2 regions of the Salinispora goodfellowii genome follow, and region 1 is predicted to be linked to the other one. Evidence: riboswitches for the same ligand, from Rfam matches in the RefSeq annotation. Region 1 holds a riboswitch; the other holds the start of a gene.
What was found. Region 1 has a riboswitch for cyclic di-AMP ahead of T398_RS20270 (coiled-coil domain-containing protein). Riboswitches for the same ligand answer to the same signal wherever they lie in the genome.
Positions count from the first base shown of each region.

Region 2: linked by a shared signal. The riboswitch ahead of T398_RS01220 (C39 family peptidase) and the one ahead of T398_RS20270 (coiled-coil domain-containing protein) in region 1 are both predicted to bind cyclic di-AMP.

Region 1 is NZ_JCANTD010000025.1:38,938-50,065, forward strand. It holds gene T398_RS20240 (glycoside hydrolase family 3 protein) at 1-736, opposite strand, end outside; gene T398_RS20245 (DUF3145 domain-containing protein) at 834-1,325, opposite strand; gene T398_RS20250 (hypothetical protein) at 1,637-1,966, shown strand; partial or broken gene T398_RS20255 (alpha/beta fold hydrolase) at 2,105-2,218, shown strand; gene T398_RS20260 (HelD family protein) at 2,443-4,560, shown strand; gene T398_RS20265 (cation diffusion facilitator family transporter) at 4,743-5,657, shown strand; cyclic di-AMP (ydaO/yuaA leader) riboswitch at 5,747-5,878, shown strand; gene T398_RS20270 (coiled-coil domain-containing protein) at 5,894-6,949, shown strand; gene T398_RS20275 (STAS domain-containing protein) at 7,023-7,385, opposite strand; gene T398_RS20280 (DsbA family protein) at 7,925-8,473, shown strand; gene T398_RS20285 (winged helix-turn-helix domain-containing protein) at 8,513-11,128, opposite strand, start outside.
Region 2 is NZ_JCANTD010000001.1:253,755-264,882, forward strand. It holds gene T398_RS01215 (CDP-glycerol glycerophosphotransferase family protein) at 1-1,469, shown strand, start outside; gene T398_RS01220 (C39 family peptidase) at 1,585-2,397, opposite strand; cyclic di-AMP (ydaO/yuaA leader) riboswitch at 2,637-2,762, opposite strand; gene T398_RS01225 (polysaccharide pyruvyl transferase family protein) at 3,359-4,690, shown strand; gene T398_RS01230 (glycosyltransferase family 2 protein) at 4,918-6,063, shown strand; gene T398_RS01235 (GNAT family N-acetyltransferase) at 6,060-6,563, shown strand; gene pseI (pseudaminic acid synthase) at 6,560-7,612, shown strand; gene T398_RS01245 (acyl-CoA reductase) at 7,665-8,888, opposite strand; gene T398_RS01250 (LuxE/PaaK family acyltransferase) at 8,885-9,934, opposite strand; gene T398_RS01255 (AMP-binding protein) at 9,928-11,128, opposite strand, start outside.

The DNA of each region.
Region 1 (11,128 bases):
GGTCAGCGCCGTAGGACCGGGACCCGATCACGGTGCTGGGGGTGACCAGCACGTCGGCGACCGGAGCAAAGTCCACGTTGATGCCCATCGCGGCGAGTTCGGTGCCGGCAGCCCGCCAGGCGGCCTCGGTCAGCTCAGGTTTGCCGGCCGCCCCCGCGGCCAACGCGCTGGGCAGCATGGTGACCCCGTCGGTGATCCGGGTGACCACCCCGTACTCCTGATCGGTGCCGATCAGAAACGGCGCCTCGCCGGTGGCCAGGTCGGCGGCGGCGGACCGCAGCCCGGTGGTCAGCGCCCGAACCTGTTCCGGGTTGTCAACGTTGGTGGTCTCCTGGTTGCCGCTGGTCGGGTCGTCCGCGCTGAAGCCGACGAGGATGAGCCCGCCGAGGCGGTACTTCGCGATCATTTGGGCGGGGGTGTCGACGCCGGCCAGTTCCTGGTTGCCGGCGGCCGAGCCGGCCGGGACCTGATCGGCGGCGGCACCGTAGGCGTACGGCATCAACACCTGGCCGACGAGGTCCTCATCCGCCAGCGTGCTGGCCAGGGCGGCGGCACTGGCCGCCGGATCCGCGACCGGGCCGGTGGGCGACGGGCCGGATGCCGGGCCACTCGTCGCCTCAGTCGGCTGCGCGCGCCCCGGGCCGCCGGTGCAGCCGGCAAGAAGCAGGGCAGTGAGTGCGGCCAGCGCGATGACCGCGACACCGCCACGTCGTGCAGGTATCGACACGCGAGCCATCCCACTCTTTCGACGCCGGTTGGGGCAGGTCGACCCTACCCGCGCCGAATGGCCGCCACCGAAACACGTGGCGACCTCACCTTATAGGGGTTGGACCTCAGCCGACGCGGGTGAGCAGCGTCACCGGGGCCCCGTCACCGGCGTACCGGTAGGGCTCCAACTCGGCGTCCCAGGCCGCCCCGAGGGCCTTCTCCAGGGCGTGGGCGAGGGCCTCGGGCGCCCGGGCAGCCGCCATGATGCTGCGCAATCGGTCCTCACCGAGCTGAATGTCGCCGGCCGCGCCGACGGTTGCCTGGAAGAGCCCGCGGCCGGGGACGTACATGAAGCGTTCCCCATCCGCGCCGGGACCCGGCTCCTCCGTGACCTCGAACCGGATCATGGGCCACTGCCGAAGGGCAGCAGCCAGCTCGGCGCCCGTTCCGGGGCGGCCGGTCCACCCGCACTCCGCCCGGCGGGCGCCGGGGTCAACGGGCTGAGCTGTCCACTGCAGGTTGACCGGCGCCGCAAGGACGCGCGCGATCGCCCACTCGACGTGCGAGCACACGGCGAGCGGGGTCGAGTGGACGTATACGACGCCACGCGTTGGCACGGTGACCTCCCGGGGAGCGGGGTGCGTCTTCCCCTACGACCTCGTCGCGCCAGGTGGCTACCGGGGCACATCATGACTGGTGTGCCGGATGGTGCGCTAGGGATTCGGAGAATTCGGGTCCCGGAATAGCCGGTCGGGTGAGCCCGTTGGACCAGCCCGAGGCGGTGGCCAACCCAGGCCCCCGCTCGTGTACAGTTCCATTGGCGGCCTGTGCCGCGAATTCTCCGCGGGATCACCCACCGGGTGAGGTCCGCACCAGCCCCCGGACGTCTTACCCGCGTCCTCACCGTACGTCTGCAAGGAGTACCTCCGTGGCGAGTAACACCTCGAAGACCGCGCGCGCGTCTGTCCGGGCCGGCCAGGCTGGCCAGGGTGGTGCCCTCAGCGTGCTGGGCGAGTTCAAGTACGTGATCCCGCTCAACGGCGGCCGGAACGCGTACGTACGTAACCTGACCAACGGCAGGACGGCACACCTGCGCACCGACTCCGACGCTTTCGTCGAGGAGATCCGGACGCTGGCCGCCGCGGGGCACGCCGCCAAGATCCGGGCCGAGCTGAGCGTCCTCAACACCACCCACCCGGGTGACGGCTGGGACGCCACCGAGAAGCGCCTCGTCGAGGCCGGCGTCTTCGAGGGCTGACCCTCCCGCCAGCCAGCTGCCCCGCTCGGGGAGCGACGAACGGTGCGGCCCGTCGGGACATCCCGGCGGGCCGCATCGTTCTCCGGGTGCCGCCGGGGTGGCGGATCCGCACGGCCCAGGGAGGCGGCGATGCCGGACGTACGGGTGGTGACCTACGACGCGCGCGGGCACGGGCGATCCAGCTGTCTGCCGCTGCCCACCGCCACCCTGGCCCAGCTCGGCGGCGACCTTCACCTGGTCACCCACGCCGTGGCCCACGCGTCACTCCGCTCGATCGGGTTCCGCGCCTCGATCGGTGCCCAACACCGGCTGGCGACCCTGACCGCCCTGGCCGGGGTGCTGGGCCAGGTTCTCGACGGCCCCGCGCCGGTCGTCCGGTAGGGCCACACCGAACCTGAAACTTGCGGGACACGGCCGGGGCGTACCCTCGTGCGGTTGACCACCGCGCTGGTCGCCGACGCCAGGAGGAACGAACGTTGACCGACCGGACCGAGCTGGAACAGGAGATCGCCGTCGAGCAGCGGCACCTGGACCGGGTGTACGCGCGCCTCGCCGAACTGCGCCAGGCGGCGGTCCGCGCCGAGTCCGACGGCTACCGCCTGGCCCGGGTCGGCAACTTCGGCGCGCTGGTCGAGCGAGACGCGATGGTCTTTCACGCGGCGCAGCGCCGGCACCTGCTCGACGCTGAGCACGAGGGGCTCGTCTTCGGCCGACTCGACCTGCACAACCGGCAGGTGCTGCACGTCGGCCGCCTCGGCATCCGGGACGAGAATGCCAGGACACTGGTGGTGGACTGGCGGGCCCCGGCCGCCGCCGCCTTCTACCGGGCCACCCCGGCACAGCCGCTGGGCGTGATCCGTCGCCGCATGATCTCCTCGAGTAGAGAGCGCGTCACCGGGATCGAGGACGACCTGCTCGACCCGGCCGCCACTCCGCCGGATATGACGACGGTCGGCGATGGTGCCCTGCTGGCCGCCCTGTCCCAGGCAACCGGGCGGGGGATGCGGGACATCGTGGCGACCATCCAGCGGGAGCAGGACGAGGCGATCCGCTCGCCGGGCTCCGGTGTCACCGTGGTCTCCGGCGGCCCGGGGACCGGCAAGACGGCGGTGGCCCTGCACCGCGCGGCGTACCTGCTCTACACCGACCGCAGCCGGTACGCCGGCGGCGGCATTCTGGTGGTCGGGCCGTCGGCCGTGTTCGTCGAGTACATCGGTTCGGTGCTGCCGTCGCTGGGCGAGGAGACCGCCACCCTCGCCGCGCTCGGTGGGCTCTTCCCGGGGGTCCGGGCGACCCGTACCGACCCACCGGAGGTCGCCGCGGTGAAGGGCTCGCTGCGGATGCGGCAGGTCTTGGAGCGGGCCGCCCGGGACGCCGCGCCGGGCACCCCGGACGAGCTGCGGCTGCTCTACCGGGGGGAGCTACTGCGGGTGACTCGTCGCGAGCTGACCGCGATCCGCGATCGGGCGTTGCGGCGGGGCGCGCGGCGCAACGAGGTACGCCGGGTCGGCTTCGACGGCGTCTTCGCCGCGCTCTGGGCGCAGGCCCGGAAGGTGGGCATTCCCGGCCTGCCGCAGCAGCGGGCGTTCGAGGATGAGCTGGCCGACCGGACGGACTTTCGCGAGTTCCTCAAGGCGTGGTGGCCGCGGCTCCACCCGCGGCACGTACTCGGCTGGCTGGCCCAGCCCGAACGGCTGCGCCGCTACGCCGCGGGAGTGCTCTCCGCCGACGAGGTCCGCCTGCTCAACGAGGCGTACCGGGCCGGGGCCGCCCTTGGGTTGACCGTGGCCGACGTCGCGCTACTCGACGAGTTGGACGCCCTGCTGGGCAAGCCGATGAAGCCGGCCCGGCCTCGGCGGGACCCGTTCCAGCTGGCCGGCGGGGTACGCGAGCTCAGCACGTTCAGCGATCGGCAGCGCGCCGCCCGAGCGGCGGCCCGGGAACGCCCCGAGGACTATCGCGAGTACACGCACGTGGTGGTGGACGAGTCCCAGGACGTGTCGCCGATGCAGTGGCGGATGGTCGGCCGCCGGGGGCGGTTGGCCTCGTGGACCGTCGTCGGCGACCCCGCGCAGACGGCGTGGACCGGCGACCCGGCGGAGTTGTCCCGAGCCCGCGACCAGGCCCTCGGCCGGCGTGCGCGGCACCATTTCACCCTGACCACCAACTACCGCAACCCGGCGGAGATCTTCGCGGTGGCGGCGGCCGAGATCCGACGGGTTGATCCGGACCTCCCGCTGCCGACCGCCGTCCGCTCCACCGGGGTTGACCCGGTGCGGCTGAGCGTGCCGCCGGCTGAGTTGGAGACCACCGTGCTGGCGGTGGTCAACACCCTGCTCGCCGAGGTCCCCGGCACGGTCGGCGTGGTCACGCCGGTGCCGCGCCGGGCCGAGGTCGCCGCTTGGCTGGACGGAATCGACGCACCCCGGTTGCAGGTGGTGACGAGCCTGGAGGCCAAGGGCATGGAGTACGACGGCGTCGTCCTGGTCGCCCCGGGCGAGATCCGGGCGGAGCCGGGGTCGGGCGTACGGACGTTGTACGTCGCGTTGTCCCGCGCCACCCAACGGCTCACCACGGTTGACCTGTCCGGTTGAGCGGGGCCCGACCGGTTCGCGCCGCCCGGGGTGTCACCTTCCGGGGTGGGGGGGCGCCGGGGTGTCACCGCTGGTCGCGGTTTCGCGGCACGGCTCAGGGCGATTTCCCGCAGATAGCTATACACATGGCAATGTGAACATAGGTTGGGCGCAGGACCGGACAGCCGACGGAAGGTGTCCGAGTGGGTTCAGCACATGACCACCACGGGGCGGTGGCCAACGCGGGGCAACGGCACCGGGGGCGCCTCTGGGCCGCCTTCGCCCTGCTCGCCGCCCTGATGGTGACGGAAGCGGTGACCGCCGTCCGCACCGGATCTCTGGCCCTGCTCAGCGACGCCGGGCACATGTTCACCGATGTCCTCGGCATCGGCATGGCCCTCGCCGCGCTGACCGCCACCCGGCGCCGCACCAGTGACCCGCAGCGAACCTTTGGGCTCTACCGGCTGGAGGTGCTGGCCGCCCTCGCCAACGCCGTACTCCTCTCCGCCGTCTCGATCTATGTGCTGGTGGAGGCCGTCCGCCGGTTCGGTGATCCGCCCGAGGTGAGCACCGGGCCCATGCTGGTTGTGGCCATCCTGGGTCTGCTCGCCAACATCGTCGCCTTCGCGCTGCTACGCCCGGGGGCACAGGAGAGCATCAACATCCAGGGTGCCTACCTCGAGGTGCTGGGCGACCTGCTCGGCAGCCTCGGCGTGATCGCGGCGGCACTGGTCATCGCCGGCACCGGCTGGTGGTGGGCCGACCCGCTCGTCGCGGTGGCGATCGGGCTGTTCATCCTGCCGCGGACCTGGCGGCTCGGCCGGGCGGCCCTACGCATCCTGGTGCAGGCCGCGCCGGAACACCTGAAAGTCACCGCGGTGCACGACCGACTGGTCGCCGTATCCGGGGTGAGCGACGTGCACGACCTGCACATCTGGACCCTCACCTCCGGGATGGAGGTAGTCTCCGCGCACCTCACCATCGCCCCCGCCGCCGACCTTGGCACGGTCCTCGAAGCCGCCCGGTCCGCGCTGAAGGAGGACTTCCGAATCGAGCACGCGACAATACAGGTCGAGCCGGCGCCAACCAGTGGGGACTGCGGTTCCGTCGGGTGGTAGTAGTCCCTGACCAACTGCCGAGTACGCCCGGCTCAGGAGCACCGGTTAGGCTCTGGGCCGGCCTCGCCAGGCGGCACCCACCGGTGCCGGCGGGGCCGCCGCCTAATCACCCGCCAGGGTGAGCCGGGGAACCAGGTACCTGGGGTGCATCCGCGTCAGCGGTAGGGATCTTCCGTCCCGAACCCGTCAGCTAACCCGGTCGGTGGTCGACGGAAGGACATCTGCATATGCCAGCAGTGGCACCCGTACGACGCCGCGCCGCCCGGGTGGCGGCACTGATCGTCGTGGCGTTCACCCTCAGCGTCGGCCTTGCCCCGGTCGGCCCTGCAGCAGCCGCTCCCCCTGCTCGACAGATCGCGGTGAACGACGATCCGGAGGGCGGGACCCCTGCCCTCCGTGCCGAGCTCGAGGCAGCCAGCAAGGGGTACCTGGACGCCAAACAGGCCCTGACCGAGTCGGTGCAGCGGCAGCAGCAGCTCACCGCCAAGCTCAAGACCGCCAAGACCGAGCAGGCCGAGCGCACCGAGCTGGTTGAGCAGATCGCCGACCAGGCATATCGGACCGGTCCACTGCGCACGGCGTCGGTGCTGCTTGACAACACCTCAACGGCGAACTTCCTGGACCGCGTCGCGACGCTGGAGGCGATGGCCGCCAACGAGAACCGTGCTCTACACGAGTTGCAGCAGACCCAGGAACAGATCGCGCAGGACACCCGCGCGGGCGAAGCGGAGATCATCGAACAGCGCAAGCAAGAGGCCCTGATGGCCAAGCGCAAGCAGCAGGCGGAGCAGGCGCTGGCGGTCGCCAACGAGCAGGCCAGCGCCGCAGCCGCCGCCACCAACACCACCCAGAACTCGACCCAGGCAGCCCCGGCCCCGCGCAACCCGGACGGCTCCTGGCCGGCCGAAACCTGCAGCGTCAATGACCCCACGCCGGCGGATGGTTGCATTACCCCGCGAACGCTGCATGCGCTGAACGAGGCCAAGGCGGCCGGCTTCACCCGCTATGTGTCCTGCTATCGCCCCGGCAGCTCCGGCGAGCACCCAAAGGGCCGGGCCTGCGACTTCGCCGCTCAGCAGGACGGCTTCGGCGGAGATGCCACCGGCGACGACCGAACATACGGCAACAACCTGGCGGCGTTCCTGGTGGGCAACGCCGACCAACTCGCGGTGCTGTACGTGATCTGGTATCGGCAGATCTGGCTGCCCAGCAGTGGGTGGAAGTCGTACAGCGGGGCCGCCGGCGATCCCTCCAGCGACCACACAAACCACGTGCACCTGTCGGTCTACTAACCCGGGTGCGTGGGCCGGGAGCCGTCCGCGGACGAACAGCTCCCGGCCCGCGCACCGCCGGAGCACGAGCTGGTCAGCCCCCCGGCAGGACCTCCGGGGCCGTCGCCTGAGCAAAGTAGGGCTCGGGGGCGCCGAAGAGGCCGAGTAGGCCAGCGACCCAGAGCTGCCGGTGTACGAATCGGCTCGGCTCGGTCACCACCAGCCGCACACCGCTCACCTCGGCGGTCTGGAAGCCGGCAACCATCGCGCTGATGCCGACAGAGTCGATGAAGGTCACCAACCGCATGTTCAACTCGATGCGGCGAGGATGGCTCTTGGCCAGGGCCTCAGCGACCGCCTCACGCACCTCGTATGCGGTATCGACATCAATCTCACCGCGTGGTGAGATCTCCACGACGCTCCCGGGTAGGACCGACTTTACGATCGACAGGCTCACGCGAGCACCTCCACTCGCCCGTCAACAGGCGCCTCATCAGTACGCAGGCCGCGACCGAGAGTATTCCTCCCACACACTCGGTCGCCACCCCCTGGGATGAGTAGTTCTTGTGGTTCGAATGCCAGGTCAGCCTTATCCGAATATTTCACCCTTCGGTTACGGGACTGTCTTTACGGGAACAACCCCCAACGCGAACAGCCCTCATCCGAACAGTTCTCCACCTGAACAGCTATCCACCTGAACAGTTCTCCACCCAAACAGTCAAGGGCCAAAGTACCCGAGACCCGAAACAGTCACGGCCCAATGTAGCGGCCCGATGCGACGAAAGGCGGAGACCCCAGGCCACCCGGCGTGGTCGCCCAGCACGCGCTCAGCCGGCACCCCGGCCCCACAACCGCCTCGTCGCGTCGGCGCCCGGGGTCGGGAACCATCCGGGCCGGGTGAGCCCTCCTCACCCCGCTGCCGGCGACAGTGGTAGGCATGACCGATCCGAACGTGCCGGCCCAGTCGGCATGCGGCAACCGTTTGGTGGTGCGGTGATGACGACCCCACACCAGGTCACCCCACTCCTCCGAACCCCGGTGACGGAGAGCGACCATATCCGGGGACCGGTGGACGCGCCGGTGACCCTCGTCGAGTACGCGGACTTCCAGTGCCAGTTCTGCGGGGTGGCCTACGCCAACCTCGCCGAACTGCTCCGGCAACGGGCCGACACGGTCCGGCTGGTCTACCGACACTTCCCGATCTCCAACGTGCACCCGTACGCGGACAACGCCGCCCATGCCACCGAGGCGGCCGGCGTCCGAGGCCGGTTCTGGGAGATGCACGACTGGTTGTACGAACACCAGGACCAGCTCGACCCGGTGCATCTCTCGCTCGGCGTCGGACAACTCGGCCTCTCCGCCGCCGAAATCGACGCCGAAACCGATCAGCAGGCCCACGGCGACCGAGTCCGGCGCGACTTCGTCGGCGGCATCCGCAGCGGCGTGCAGGCCACCCCGACCCTGTTCGTCAACGGTGCCCGACACAACGGTGGATACGACCTCGCCGACCTGCTGGCGGCGGTCGACGGCGCCGACCGGGGATGACCGGCGCCGTGGCGGTGTTGGTCGCCGCCGCCGTTCAGATCAGATCAGCCGCAGTTCCCGGGCCCGACGGACGGCCTCCCGGCGGCGGGTGGCGTCGAGCTTGCGATAGATGTTGCGGACATGGGTTTTGACCGTGTTGATCGACAACGACAGCTCGGCCGCGATCTCCACGTTGGAAAGGATGCTCTGCAGGTAGCGGAGGATGGTCACTTCACGCTCGGTCAGTGGCTCGGCCAGCGCGGCCCTGGCCGGCCCGGCCCGTTCGTCCGGATCCTCCGCCCCGCGGACCAGGTCGCTCACCACCGACCAATGCGCCGTTCCGGTATCCAGATGCGCTGCCAGCAGGTCGCGGATCTCCGGATCGGCGCGGGTGAACGGCCGCCGGACCCCCTCCGCTCCGGCCAGGTCGAGGGCGGCCTCCAGGGTCCGGTGCGCCCGTCGGCCATCGCCCACCTGCTCGGCCAGCACCACGTGCAGCACCGCGGCCTCCACCCGCACCGGTAGCGGCCAGTCCGCCGCCTCGGGCGCCTGCCAGTCGGGCAGGACCGCCTCGGCCGTCCGGACATCACCGGCCCGGAGCTCCACCCGAGCGAGGCCCACCGCGAGTTCGGGGCCCGCCCCAACCAGCAGCTCGCGGGCGACGTCCAGGTCACCCCGAGCCACATGCAGGTCGGCCTCGGCCGCCCGCAGCCACCGCTCCAGCTCCCCCCGCGGACCGCCCAACTGCTCCCGCGGACCACCCAGCCGCTCCCGGGCCGAGACGAGCAGCCGGTACCCACCTGTGCGGTCACCGGAGTCCCGCAACAGGTGGGACCAGCACCACGCCACCACCGCCCCGGCGGCGGGCTCCCCGGTCGCCGGCTCCGCCAACGCCAGGTTCGCCGCCGCCTCCTCGGGCTGGTCCCGCAGCAGCGCCACCACCGCCAGCGCCAGGTACGCGTACCCGCGGTCGGTCCGGCAGGACCACCCCTGGCCGGGCGGAAGGGCGAGCGCGGAATGGGCCCCGGTCTCCGCCTGCCGCAGGTCACCGCGGACCGCGCGCAACAGCGCTACCCGGCTGGCACCGGCCAGCTCGGTTCGTACCCATCCGGCGGCCCGGGCGGCCCGGGACGCCGCCGCCAGTTGTCGCTCCGCGTTGGCCAACTCACCGACCGCGACCTCGACCAGGCCGAGCGCGGTGCCCGCCACCGCCCACCCGTCGGCGTCCTCGACGGTGCTCTCGCGCGGTTCGGCGGTGGCCGGCATACGGTCCTGCCCCCCGGATGCCCCGGTCGCCGAATGGGTGGCGAGTAACCGGGCGGCGGCGGCGCGTACCGCCGGAATGTCGTCGGACCAGCGGACCACCGCGAGCTCCACCGCGGCGACCAACCGGGCAAAGCGTTCCCGGCGGGGCGCCGGCAGTTCACTCACCACCCCGGCGGACCGCAGATACCCCTCGGCGGCCGGCAGGTCCCCCGCGTACGCCCGTTCCGCCGCGCATGCCACGGCCAGCTCCGGGTCCCGCGCCAGGGTCTCGGCAGGTGGTGGTGGTGGCGCGGGCGAACACTCCCGGTCGTACGGCGCCAGCTCCGGCCAGGTCGTGCGGAACAGCTCGGTGGCCCCGGACCAGTCGCCGCCCTGGAGCGCGTGCCGTAGGCCGTCGGCGGGCCGCCCGTTGTCGGCATACCAGCCAGCGGCCCGCCGGTGCAGCTCCCGCGCCTCAACGGCGGGCCACCGGGCCAGCTCGTCGCGGAGCAGATCGGCCAGGAGCGGATGACAGCGGTACCAGGGGGGTCGGCCGTCGTCGTGCCGCAGTACGCCGCCGACGCCGGCCAGCCCGGCCAGCCTCGCGGCGTTGTCCGGGCGGCCGGTCACCGCGTCGGCGAGGCCGGCGCAGGCGGCGTCCGCCACCGCCGTGCTTCGCAGCAGCTCCCGGTCGTCCGGATCCAGCCCGCCAAGGACCTCCTCCCGCAGGTAGCCGGCGATGTCCGGCTGGTCACTGCCGAGCCGCCCCACCCACCGGGCCGGGTCCGGCTGCCCGGGCAAGGCGAGCGCGGCGAACCGGAGCACCGCCGGCCACCCACCGGTGCGCTCGCGCAGCCGCCGGACCCCCTCCGCCGGAAGGGCCGTCCCATGTGCGGTCAGTAGGTCGGCGACCTCGTCGCCGGTGAAGGCCAGGTCGTCTGGACCGAGCTCGCTCAGCTCGCCGGCCAGCCGCCACCGGTGGACCGCCAACGGCACCCCGGCACGAGCCCCGGCCACCAGACGCAGCCGCTGCTCACAGTGGCGGAGCAGGAACTCCAATCCGGCGACCGCCGCCGGGTCGGTGATCCGGTGCAGATCGTCCAGGACCAGCAGCACCGGCCGTTCCCGGGCAGCAAGTGCCGCGGCCAGCACCTCCAGCTGGTCCAGTCGCGGCGGACCGGCCAACGCCGTCGACCGCGGCGGGTCGGGCCGCAGCGCCGCCGCCAGGTACGACCAGAGGCGTTCGCCGTCGTCACCGGCCTCCACCGAGACCCAGCCCAGGTCCGGCCGGGACCGGCCGGACCCCGATTCCGACGGGCCCGGCGCACGCGCCCCGACCTCCGTCGGCGACCCGACACGATCCCCGGTGGCGGCGCCGGTCACCGGACCGCCCCGCACCGGGTCGCCGCCGGTGGCGGCCTGATACCAGGA
Region 2 (11,128 bases), on a different contig from region 1:
TGGCCTACGCCCACCGGATCGGTCCGTCGCTCGCCCTGACCGCACCGCTCCTGCTCGGCCTGGTGCTGCTGGTCGGGCCACTGCGGGATGCCAGCGCGCACGAGAATCGGGCAGCCAACCTCCCGGTCCGCACGTGGACCGCGGCGATCGGCACCCGGCTCGACGACGTGCTGCTCGGACTACTCGCCGTGGTCGCCGTGGCCGCCGGCCTTGACCTGCCCGTCTGGGTGACCCTGCCCGCCGTGCTGCTGGTCGTGGCGATAAGCGGTGTGGTCGGGTTGAGACTGGCTCGGGGCCGGTTCCGGCAGCCGTCCGCGGGCAGCGGGGTGGGGCGGGCGGTACGCCTGCACCAGCCCGAGTTTCTGCTCTACTTCTCCGCCCCGCCCGGCTCCGAGTACCAGGTCAAGATGTGGCTACCACACCTGGAGCAGATCGGTCGGCCGTTCCTGGTGCTCGTACGGGAGCCCGAATTTCTGGCCAGTGTCGCCGCCGCAACCCGGGCGCCGGTCATCCTCTGCCCAACGATCAAGGGCATGGATGAGGTGCTGGTGCCAAGTCTGAAGGTGGCGTTCTACGTCAACCACGGCGCGAAGAACAGCCACTGCGTCCGTTTCACCCGGCTCACCCACGTGCAGCTACACCATGGCGACAGCGACAAGGCCCCCAGCGCCAACCCGGCATCGGGTACCTTCGACCGAATCTTCGTGGCCGGCCAGGCAGCAATCGACCGATATGCTCGCGCCGGCGTCCACCTCCCCGCCGAGAAATTCGTCGTGGTCGGCCGTCCCCAGGCCGCGGGGATCGAAGTACGCCGGGGACCGGTCACCACCGCCGCGCCGACCGTGCTCTACACGCCGACCTGGACCGGTCACCACGCGGACACCGACTACTGCTCGCTTCCGATCGCGGAGACGCTGCTCCGGGGCCTACTGGAGCGGGGCGTGACGGTAATCCTGCGGGCCCACCCGTACACCTCCCAGAACCCGGCCTCCGCACGGCAACTCGCTCAGCTACACGGCCTACTCTCCGCCGACCGGGCCCGCACCGGAAGGGAACACGTGTTCGGTGCCGCCAGTCGCCGGCTGAGCCTCGCCGAGTGCGTCAACCGCTCGGACGCATTGGTCTCCGACGTGTCCGGGGTCGTCTCCGACTACCTCTACTCCGGCAAGCCGTACGCGGTAACCGACATGCTGGACCTGGGTGACCGGTTCCCGATCGACTTTCCCCTCGCCGCATCCGGGTATGTGCTGCGGCGGGACACCCCCGACGCGGGCGCCGTGCTGGACCTGCTACTCGGCCAAGACCCGCTGGCCGAGTCACGGTGGGCCACCCGGACGCGCTACCTGGGCGACTTTCCCGCCGACTCGTATGCCGAGCGCTTCCTCACCGCCGCTCGTCAGGAACTCGACGAGCAGGACACCGTGGTGGTGCCGGCCCCGCGGGCAGCGGACACCGCTGCCACCACCTGACTTCCCTCCCACCCGCGCCCGCCACGCACGCCGGCCGTCCCGGATGGTCCGACACGCCGACGGGCACCGTCCCTGGGAAGGGTCCGGTGCCCGTCGGACGAGGTCGGTGGGGTGGTCAGGCGGAATATCCGCGGGTCGCAGCCCAGTTCGCCAACGCAATCGTGGTCATCCAGTACGAACTGGTCGCGGGGTTCGCTGAATCGGCGATCTGCACCAGGCGACCATCGTCGTCGTACCCGACCACGGCGACGTAGTGGCCGCCCGGGAAGGAGTGCCATCCGCCGGTGGTGTCGGTGGCTGAGCCGGCGATGTTCACCACCACGCTCCGGTCGTCGGTGATGGCCTTGACGACATCGGCCTGCAGCTGGTCCATCTGCGTCGGGGTGGCTGAGCCGCCGGAAATCATCCGGGTCTGGTAGGGCTCGCCCGCCACCTCAGCGTTGAGTACCCGCGTGGTGTCCTCGGCCGAGTCGGTGCCGAACTGGTCGGTGCCCAACGGGCCCGCGAGTTCATCCTGCGTCCGCTCGACACCGCTGGCGCTGAGGGCATTGCGAACGGCCGCCGGGCCGCAGTAGTAGAAATTGATCTGGGCCTGGTAGTCGTACTCCAACACCTTGGACGTCGGCGTCTCCGCGTTCAGATCCGGGTCCGGGGCGGCATCGCTGGCGGCGGCACTAAACAACGATGGACTCGACGGCGCTGGGCTGGCGGGTGTGGTGGCGCGGGCCTCGTCGGGCACGGCGGCAACCTCACCCCGCACCTCAGCTGTTGCGGCAGTCGTCGGCTGCGCCGGGGCAGGAGCCTCGTCGCTGTCGACGGCCAGAGCACCGGCACCGGCGACGACCACGAAGGCCGCCGCCGACGCGGCGGCCACCTGGTACGGCGGCTGAGAAACGAAACGGCGAAGCTGTCGCTTGAGGTGATGCATCACGGGTCCTCCACAAGCTGTCAGGACTGGAGGGCGCACCATGCCGTTGACGGCAGCGTCAGGAGAGCCGCGCAGAACGAATCCGCTGGCAGGGTGGCCACGAGGAAGCGCGCCCGCGGGGCCGCGCGTTGGGGTGGTTGGTCAGCGTCCGGCGACCGGCCGGACGGGGGCGGGCACCACGCGCCGTGGAACGGCGGGTCACCCGAGGGGTCAGTTCCGGTTCATACGTACGAAAGCCAAACTCCTTCCGACACCGCCGACCGGGTTAGCTGACGGATTCGGGCGGGCAGCACGCCCTACCGCAGAACATGCATATTCACCCCGGGTGCAATGCTTCCCGGCTCGCCTTTGGGCGATCAGCAGGTCCGCGCGGTGTCGCCTTTTGCGATCGGATACCGCACTGGACGCGCCGACACTACTGGCCAACACCCCGCCTGCCAACCCACCCTGACCTGCTTAAACATCGATCATGACCGGAATTTCGGACAGCATTGCCCGCTCTGAATCAATGGGACGGCAGACCATCACGGAACCCGGGGTAAAGAACCGGACGGCTCGCCGAATATTGCCACAGGCAGGACTGGGTTAATCGGTCAACCTGAGGCGCTTGACCGATTCGGCCGAACTATGAGTGACCTCATAAAAATCGGTTCACGCGCAAGCTGTGAGCAGCCGCGCCGTCGCCCACAGCTTCGCTCGAATCCAGGGTTGGCCACCACCCCGGCCACCAGAAGGCAAGGGCTGGGCGAGCCAGGGATGAACGTCCAATCCACCACTACCTGGAGGGTGTGCGCGGCCTCCACCGCAGCCCAGCCAGTCGCCAGCCCGCGCAGGCCGGGGCACCCGAACGGCACCAGCCCTTCCCGCCGGTACAATACGATCTCTGTTCTGCGCTCGTGCGGCTACCTCAAGCCAAGAGGGCGATACGCCAACATGGCACCGAGTGAAAGGCGGAACCCGCGTGCACCAGCGGATCCTACTGCGCGCCCTGAAAGATCCGTTCCGCGTCTTCAGCCCAGAGGAGACGTTCGAACAGAACCGCCTCGGCGACAACAGCGGCAACCTGATCTTCAGCCATGCGGCGTACAAGCTTCTCGCCACCTCCAACGCCGAGATCACGACCAGGTTCCGCCCCAAGTCATACGATCCCGAAAAGATCAACGAGACGCAAGACGTCTTCGTGGTGCCGCTGGCGAACGCGTTCCGGCGCAGCTACGTCAACGGGCTGCGGGCGCTGACCCAGGTGATCGAGAAGCTGACGATCCCGGTAGTGGTACTCGGCGTCGGCGTGCAGACCGACATCCACGGCGACCGAGAATACCTGCGCCCGATCGACGACGCGGTGAAGGCGTTCTGCCGAGCGGTGCTGGACCGCTCGCACACCATCGGCGTACGCGGCGAGGTGACCGAGGACTACCTGCGCACGCTCGGATTCTCGGCCGTCGAACAGATCGGTTGTCCGTCGATGTTCCTGCACGGCGACAGCCTGCGGATCGAGAAGAGCAAGGCGGCGTTGGGCCCACAGGATCGGGTCGCCATGACGATATCGCCGTACGTGGAGTCGATGGCGTCGGTGGTGGCAGGTCATCACCAGAAGTACCCCAACCTTCGTTACGTTCCCCAGGACCTGCAGACCCTGGGCACCCTTCTCTACGGCGACGCACGGGACAACCGCGGCAAGGTCAGCCCGATCCCCATCCACACCTCGCACCCCTTGTTCGTCGAGGACAAGGTGCGAATGTTCGTGGACCCGTCCACATGGATGGATTACCTCTCCGGGTTCGACTTCAACTTCGGCACCCGGATCCACGGGACCATCGCCGCACTTCTCGCCGGCACCCCGGGCTACCTCTTCGCGCACGACTCCCGCACCCTGGAGCTGGCCCGCTACTTCGACATCCCGCACCGGATCATGGATGGCCTGCCGAGTGATGTCGATGCCGCCGACCTCTATGCAGAGGCCGATTACACCGCCCTGAATGAGGGGCACAAGGCCCGCTTCGAGACGATGATCCGCTTCCTGACCAAACACGACCTGGGCAACACCTTCGCTGACGGGGAGAGCGCGGCCCGCTTCGACCAACGGGTCAGCCAGGTCTCCTTCCCGCCGGCGGTCCAGCCGCTGCACACCCTCACCAACGACGAGCTACAGACCCGCCTGCAGTGGCTGCATGACCGACACACGGAGACCAAGAAGAAGGCGTCTCGGCGACACACCACCAGCAGCAGCAGCCTGCGCGCCCAGGTTCGCGACGCGATGAGTAGCCGGATTCGCCAGCTTTTCCACCGGTGAGCAGTCCGGGGTAGCTGGACCAGGTGACCATGCGGAGTTGCTGCTCGACGGCGGTAGGGACCTATGGTGTGAGCTCCATAGGTCCCGCTCGGCGGGAGACGCTTCCGAGCGCACCTTCGGGGCGTCAATCGCGAAACACATTTCTTAACCTGGTGCTCCAAAACCGTTCAAGAAACTCTCATCCCGCACACCAACAGTCCCCCACCCGTTCCCGCTAACCTCTCCGGGTGGTCACCAATACTCGACAGCCACTGCTGAGCGTGATCGTCCCCGTATATCGCGTTGAGGAATATCTATATAATTGCCTCGACTCGATCCTTGGCGGGCTGAACGACGTCGACGCCACCGATGTAGAGGTGGTCGCGGTTGATGACGCCTCCCCCGACCGGTGCGGCGAGCTGCTGCACGCCTACGCCAACCGCCGGCCGGCGACGCGTACGGTCACCTTGCCGCACAACGTGGGGCTCGGCCTGGCCCGGAACGCCGGGCTGAAGGCAGCGACCGGCCGATACGTCTGGTTCGTGGACAGCGATGACTGGCTGCCACCCGGCTCGGTGCCAGCGGTGTTGGCGCGACTGCGCACCGATCAACCGGACGTGCTGCTACTGGACCATCTCCGCGTACACCACGACGGCCGAAAAGAGCCCGACGCCAGCAGCCCGCTTCTCCGGGAGGTGAACGGCTGCGTCCGGCTGAACGAGCGCCCGGAACTGCTCCGGGTCCAACACACCGCCTGGAACAAGGTGATCCGCCGATCATTCCTCGACGATCTGGGCCTACTCTTTTTCCCCGGCTGGTACGAGGACATCCCATTCAGCCACCCGCTGCTTATCGCGGCGGAGCGGATCGCGGTACTCGATCGGGCCTGCTACTACTACCGTCTGGGCCGACCCGGCGCAATCACCGCCACCCCCAGCGAACGACACTTCGACGCGTTCCACCAATACAGACGACTATTCGAATGGTTGTCTACCGCTTATCCCCAGGAGACCAGACTGCACGCCGACCTGTTCGGGTTGATGGTCAGTCACCTGCTCGTGGTGGTGGGCAACGACCATCGGATGCCCGCGCAGCTGCGCCGCCCGTTCTTCCGTAGGGCGGCCGCCCAGTACCAGCGCTACCGGCCGGCCGGCGGCTATCCGCGCCCCCGTGGGGTGCGGGGCCTGAAGCATCGCCTCCTGGCGACGAACAGCTACCTGCTCTACACCGCGCTGCGCACCGCGCACCGGCTCGCCAGGCGGCCTCAGTCGGGTTCCGGCACCATCGCGTCCGCCGGCAGTCCGGGGACCTCCGCCGGCCTTCCGGCGACCTCCGCCGGCCTTCCGGCGACCTCCGCCGAGCAGCGGCCTGACCCGCAGACGGCTTCCCGATGACCGCGACCCTGCGTCCGGCCGACTCCGAAGACCTCGACCGGATGCGGCGCTGGCGCAACCACCCCCAGGTACGCGCCACGAGCCTGACCCAGCACGAGATCGCTCCGGAGGAACACCTGGCCTGGTGGTCGGCGGTGCGGGCAGAGCCCGACCGCCGGGTGCTCATCTATCTGCACGGTGGGAAGCCCGCCGGCGTCGTGACCTTCACCGGCGTCACCTCCCAGGACAAGGCCCTGACCTGGGGGTTTTACCTGGACATTGTGGGACTTGAGGAACGCGGCGAGTTGCTACCCGCCTGGATCGGGCTACAGCAGGCCGCGATCGAGCACGCCTTCGAATCACTCACGGCCCAAACCCTCGGCGGGGAGACCCTGGCCGACAACCAACCGGTACTGGCGCTACACCGCCGCTTCGGGTTCCGCGTCGTCCGGCGCTATGAACGAGACATTGACGGTAAACCGCACCAGGTGGTGTGGACAGAACTGAGCAGGAGAACATGAGCAGCACAGTAAAGATCGGGCCGCACCTGGTAGGGCCCGGCGAGCCGCCACTCGTGGTCGCTGAGGTTTCCGGCAACCACAACGGCAGCCTGGACCGGGCACTGGAGATCGTGGACGCGGTGGCGGCGAGCGGCGCCCACGCGCTCAAGCTGCAGACGTACACGCCGGACACCATCACCATCGACCACGACAGCCCGGCCTTTCGCATCTCCGACGGGCATGACCTGTGGGGCGGCGAGAACCTCTACCAACTCTTCCAGCGGGCGCACACGCCGTACGAATGGCATGGACCGCTCTTCGAGCGGGCCCGCCAGCACGGACTGACTGTCTTCTCCTCGCCGTTCGATCGCACCGCGGTGGAGCTGCTGGAGGAGCTGAACGCCCCGGCGTACAAGATCGCCTCCTCGGAACTGGTCGACCTGCCCTTGATCCGGCTGGTCGCGAGCACCGGCAAACCACTGGTCATCTCCACGGGGATGGCCACGATGGCGGAGATCGACGCCGCGGTCCGGGCGGCCCGCGAGGGTGGCGCCGACGGCGTGGTGCTCCTCGCCTGTACCGCCTCCTACCCGGCGCCTCCGCAGGACAGTAACCTGCGCCGCATACCGGTGCTGGCCGACGCCTTCGGCTTGCCGGTCGGCCTCTCCGACCACACACCCGGGATCGGGGTACCGGTGGCCTCGGTGGCGTTGGGGGCCTGCCTGGTCGAGAAGCATGTCACGCTGGCCCGGGCCGACGGGGGCGTGGACTCGGACTTCTCGCTGGAACCGGCCGAGTTGGCCGCGCTGCGGGTGGAGACCGAGCGCGCCTGGGCGGCGATGGGTAGTGCGGTGGTCGGCCCCACCCCCACCGAACGCGAGGGCCTGCGCTTCCGTCGCTCGCTGCACGTGGTCGCCGATGTGCGGGCCGGAGAGCCGGTTACCCGCGCGAACATCCGATCCATCCGACCGGCCGGGGGCCTGCACCCGGACGAGTTGGACCGGGTGCTCGGACGTACCTTCACCCGGGACGTGGCACGCGGCAACCCGCTGGGCTGGGAGCAGATCTAAGCGGACTGAGACGGGGCCCGAGGTGCTTGGTCACCCGGGCCCCCAGTCGTCCTCAGTCGTTGACCGTGACCAGCCGGACGAACTCCCGCAGCAAATCGTGGCCGTCCCACACCGGAGCGAAGGTCAACGCCGCGCCGAACGGCACGATCCGGTCTATTCCTCGTCCCCCCAGGCTCCGGGCCAGCGCCGTCAGCTCGTCCCGAGCGAAACCGAAGTGGGTGAGGGTCTGGTCGCGGCGACGCACGAACGGCACCAGTTCCGTCAGGTCCGGCACCGTGACGAAGGGGAAGGTGCCGGCGCCGAGCCAGTGCCGCGGGGCGGCGGAGACCTCGGCCAGTTCCAGGGTTGCCAGGGCATTGCGGTGGAAGACCATCCGCCGCACTCCCCCGTCGGCAGCCAGCCCGTACGCACCGACCCGCTGCTCCACCGCCATCGCCGCGTCCACGTCCCAGCCGCGCTCCCGGACCACGTCGTCCAACAGGGCGACGAACTCGGCCCGGACCTCCTCAGCCTGCTCCGCCGCGCCGATCAGAAAGACGGTACGTGGCGAGGCACAGGCCGCCTGATCGAACCAGTACGCGTCGTTGGCGAACGCGCTGGCCGCGTCCCGCCGCCGTTGCGGTGGCGCCGCCGCCCAGCCGGGCACCGACAGCATGGCGAAGGAGGACCGATCAGGGAAGGTGAGGTCCCGGGCTGCCGGCGCGAGTGGATGCCGTCGAAGGTTCTCCACCGCCCGGTCCCCGCCCCAGAGGACGCGCAGGTCGCTGGCGGCGCTCAGCTGGGCGGTCACCGCGTCGTCGTGGCCGTAGGTGACCATGAGCTGGGTACGCCCCACCACCGGGTCGGCCTCGGCGAGGCTGGCGTTGAGCACCTCGAGTACCGTCTCGGCGGCCGCCGCGGAACGCGGCGACACCCGGACCACGTTGGTGTTGCCCGCCAGCGCGGAGAGCGCCCACGAGTAGACAAAAATGGTGTCTACGTTGGCCGGCGGGACGTGGAACACCCGCCCGCGGGGGAAGACGAGCGTGTCCGGCCCGAGCGTGGAGTGCAGCCGCTCGATCGCACCCAGCAATTCCCGGCGGCGGAGGAAGAAGCCGAGGGAGCCCAGCTCGGGGTGCCGCCGGGCCAGCGCCGGAGTGAGTAGCCGGTTGGCGACCGCGGCCAGGAAGTCCACCATCCGCGGATCTCCGACGGCCAACGGCTCCGCCTCGTCCGGTGCCAGCAGGTCCGGCACGGAGACGGCCTCGCCGGCGGGGAAACGCATCCGTAGCGTCATGGCGTACCTCCCGGATAGGTGTCGCTGCAGCCACGCGCCTCGGCGCGGGGTAACCGGCCGAGCACGCTGAATCGCTTACCGGGCCAGTGTCCGTCGTCGATCCCGTGCACCACGCCCAGGTCCTCGGTGAGCAGCACCTGCCCGGGGTACGAGGTGGGCAGGGTACTCAACACCTCGATGATCCCCGGCGTGCCCACCGGCGCCTCCTGCCAGGTCACCGGGTCCCGGATGATCACATCGGCGAAGTCCGGGCAGTAGAGCGAACCGCCCTCCGGCCCTTCCAGGAAGACGGTGCCGATCTGCTCGACCATCCCGTAGAAGTTGTGGATCCGGGTCAGACCGGTGTCCACGCCGAAGCGGCGACGGAACTCGGCGTTGTCGACCGCCCGGTCGGCGAGCTTCTTCCAGCCACCGGAGTGCACCAGGATGCCCTGGGAAAGGTCCAGTCCGTGCTCGCGGGCCACCTCGTAGAGGTAGGTCCAGACCATGAAGGTGAACCCGAAGATCAGGAAGGGCGTACGACCGTGCCGGTCCAGGAAGGCCCGCAGCGCCTCGATGTCCGGTCGATCGTCGGCGTCCAGCAGCCAGTGGTGGTCCCGACCGAAGTTCACCATGCCGAGGGCACCCGCGCCTCGCGCAGAGTAGGAGCGGCGGTCGCCGACCACGCCACGACCCTCCACCACCAGCATGGGTAGCCGGCGCGGGCCGAGCACCGTCGCGAGGGTCCGGGCGAGCATCCGGGACTGGGTGGCCGCGGCCTCGCGATCGAGGTGGATCCGGCTCACCTCGCCGGTCGTTCCGCTGGAGGTGAGCACCCGGATCACCTGATCGTCCGGAACACTCACCAGCTTCCTGGTCTTGAACAGCCGGACCGGCAGCCAGGGTAGTTCGGCCACCGTCGCCGCTTCGCCGCGGAGATCGAGTGCGTCCAGGATCCGGGCGTACGGCGGGCAGGACCGCCGGTGGTGCGACACCAGGGCGTTCAGCTCGTCACGTAGCCGCTTCTCCTTGTCTGGCTGGGGCAGCGTGAACACGTCGGTCAGCACTGGTCCTCCAGGGCTCGGTAGTCAGGCTTTCCGGTGGCGGTCAGCGGCAGCGCAGCAACGCTGCGGACCAGGATGCCGGAGGAGTGGGTGCCCAGGCCCGCAGCGGCCTCGGCTCGAATCCGGGCCAGCCGGTCGTCGTCGGCGCCCTCAGCGACCAGCACCAGGCGGTCTGGGCCGGCCACGGCGGCGACCGGGCCATGCTGCGCGAGGGACCGCTCGACGTCGTCGAGGTTCACCCGCACCCCAAAGATCTTGGCGATCCGCTTGATCCTGCCGGTGAGGTACAGGAATCCCTCGCCGTCCAGCCGGCCGAGGTCGCCGGTACGCAGCACCCCGCCCAGGTCATCGCCGCGGGCCAGGTCCGCGGCGGTCTCGGCGTACCCCATCATGACGTTGGCGCCCCGGTAGACGATCTCGCCGGTGTGTCCCGGCTCGGTCGTCTCGGATCCGGCGCCAGGGTTGACAGTGATCGCACCGCCGCGCACCGGAACACCCACCGAGCCGAGCTTCGCGGGCAGTCGGTCCGCGGGCAGCACAGTCATTCGCGCGGTGGCCTCGGTCTGCCCGTACATGACGAAGAACCGGCCACCAACCGCGGCCATCCGGCGGTGGAAGTCCTCGACCAGGTCGGGATTCAGCCGTCCGCCGGCCTGGGTGAGCGTCCGTAGCCGGGGGTGGCGGACGGGGTCGAAGCGAAGCCGGCGCAGCATCTCGTACTGGTATGGCACCGCGGCCAGCGAGGTGACGTGATGCCGGTCCAGGCTGGACCAGAAGTCCCGCGTCGTGAGGGCGTTCTCCTCGACCACCACGGTGGCGCCAGCGTAGAGGTGGCTGGTGAGCACCGACAGCCCGAAGGTGTAGTGCAGCGGCAGACTGGTCGAGGCGACCTCGGCACCATCGATCCCCAGCGCCGCGCTGATCGCCGCGGCGTTGGCCAGCACCGCCGCCTGAGAGAGCCGGACCAGCTTGGGGCTGCCGGTCGAGCCGGAGGTGGTCAGCAACAGCGCCAGGTCCGGGTGCGGGGTCGGCCCGGCCTCCCCGGTGCGGCGCTGGTAGCCGCCCAGCCGCTGGTCCGGCCCGGGGCGATACCCGGGCAGCAGCGCGGCATCGCCGAACAGCACCGCCGGCCGGAACCGATCGGTCAACTCGGCCAGCCGCTCTCCGTCGATTCGCGGATCGACCAGGGCGATCGGG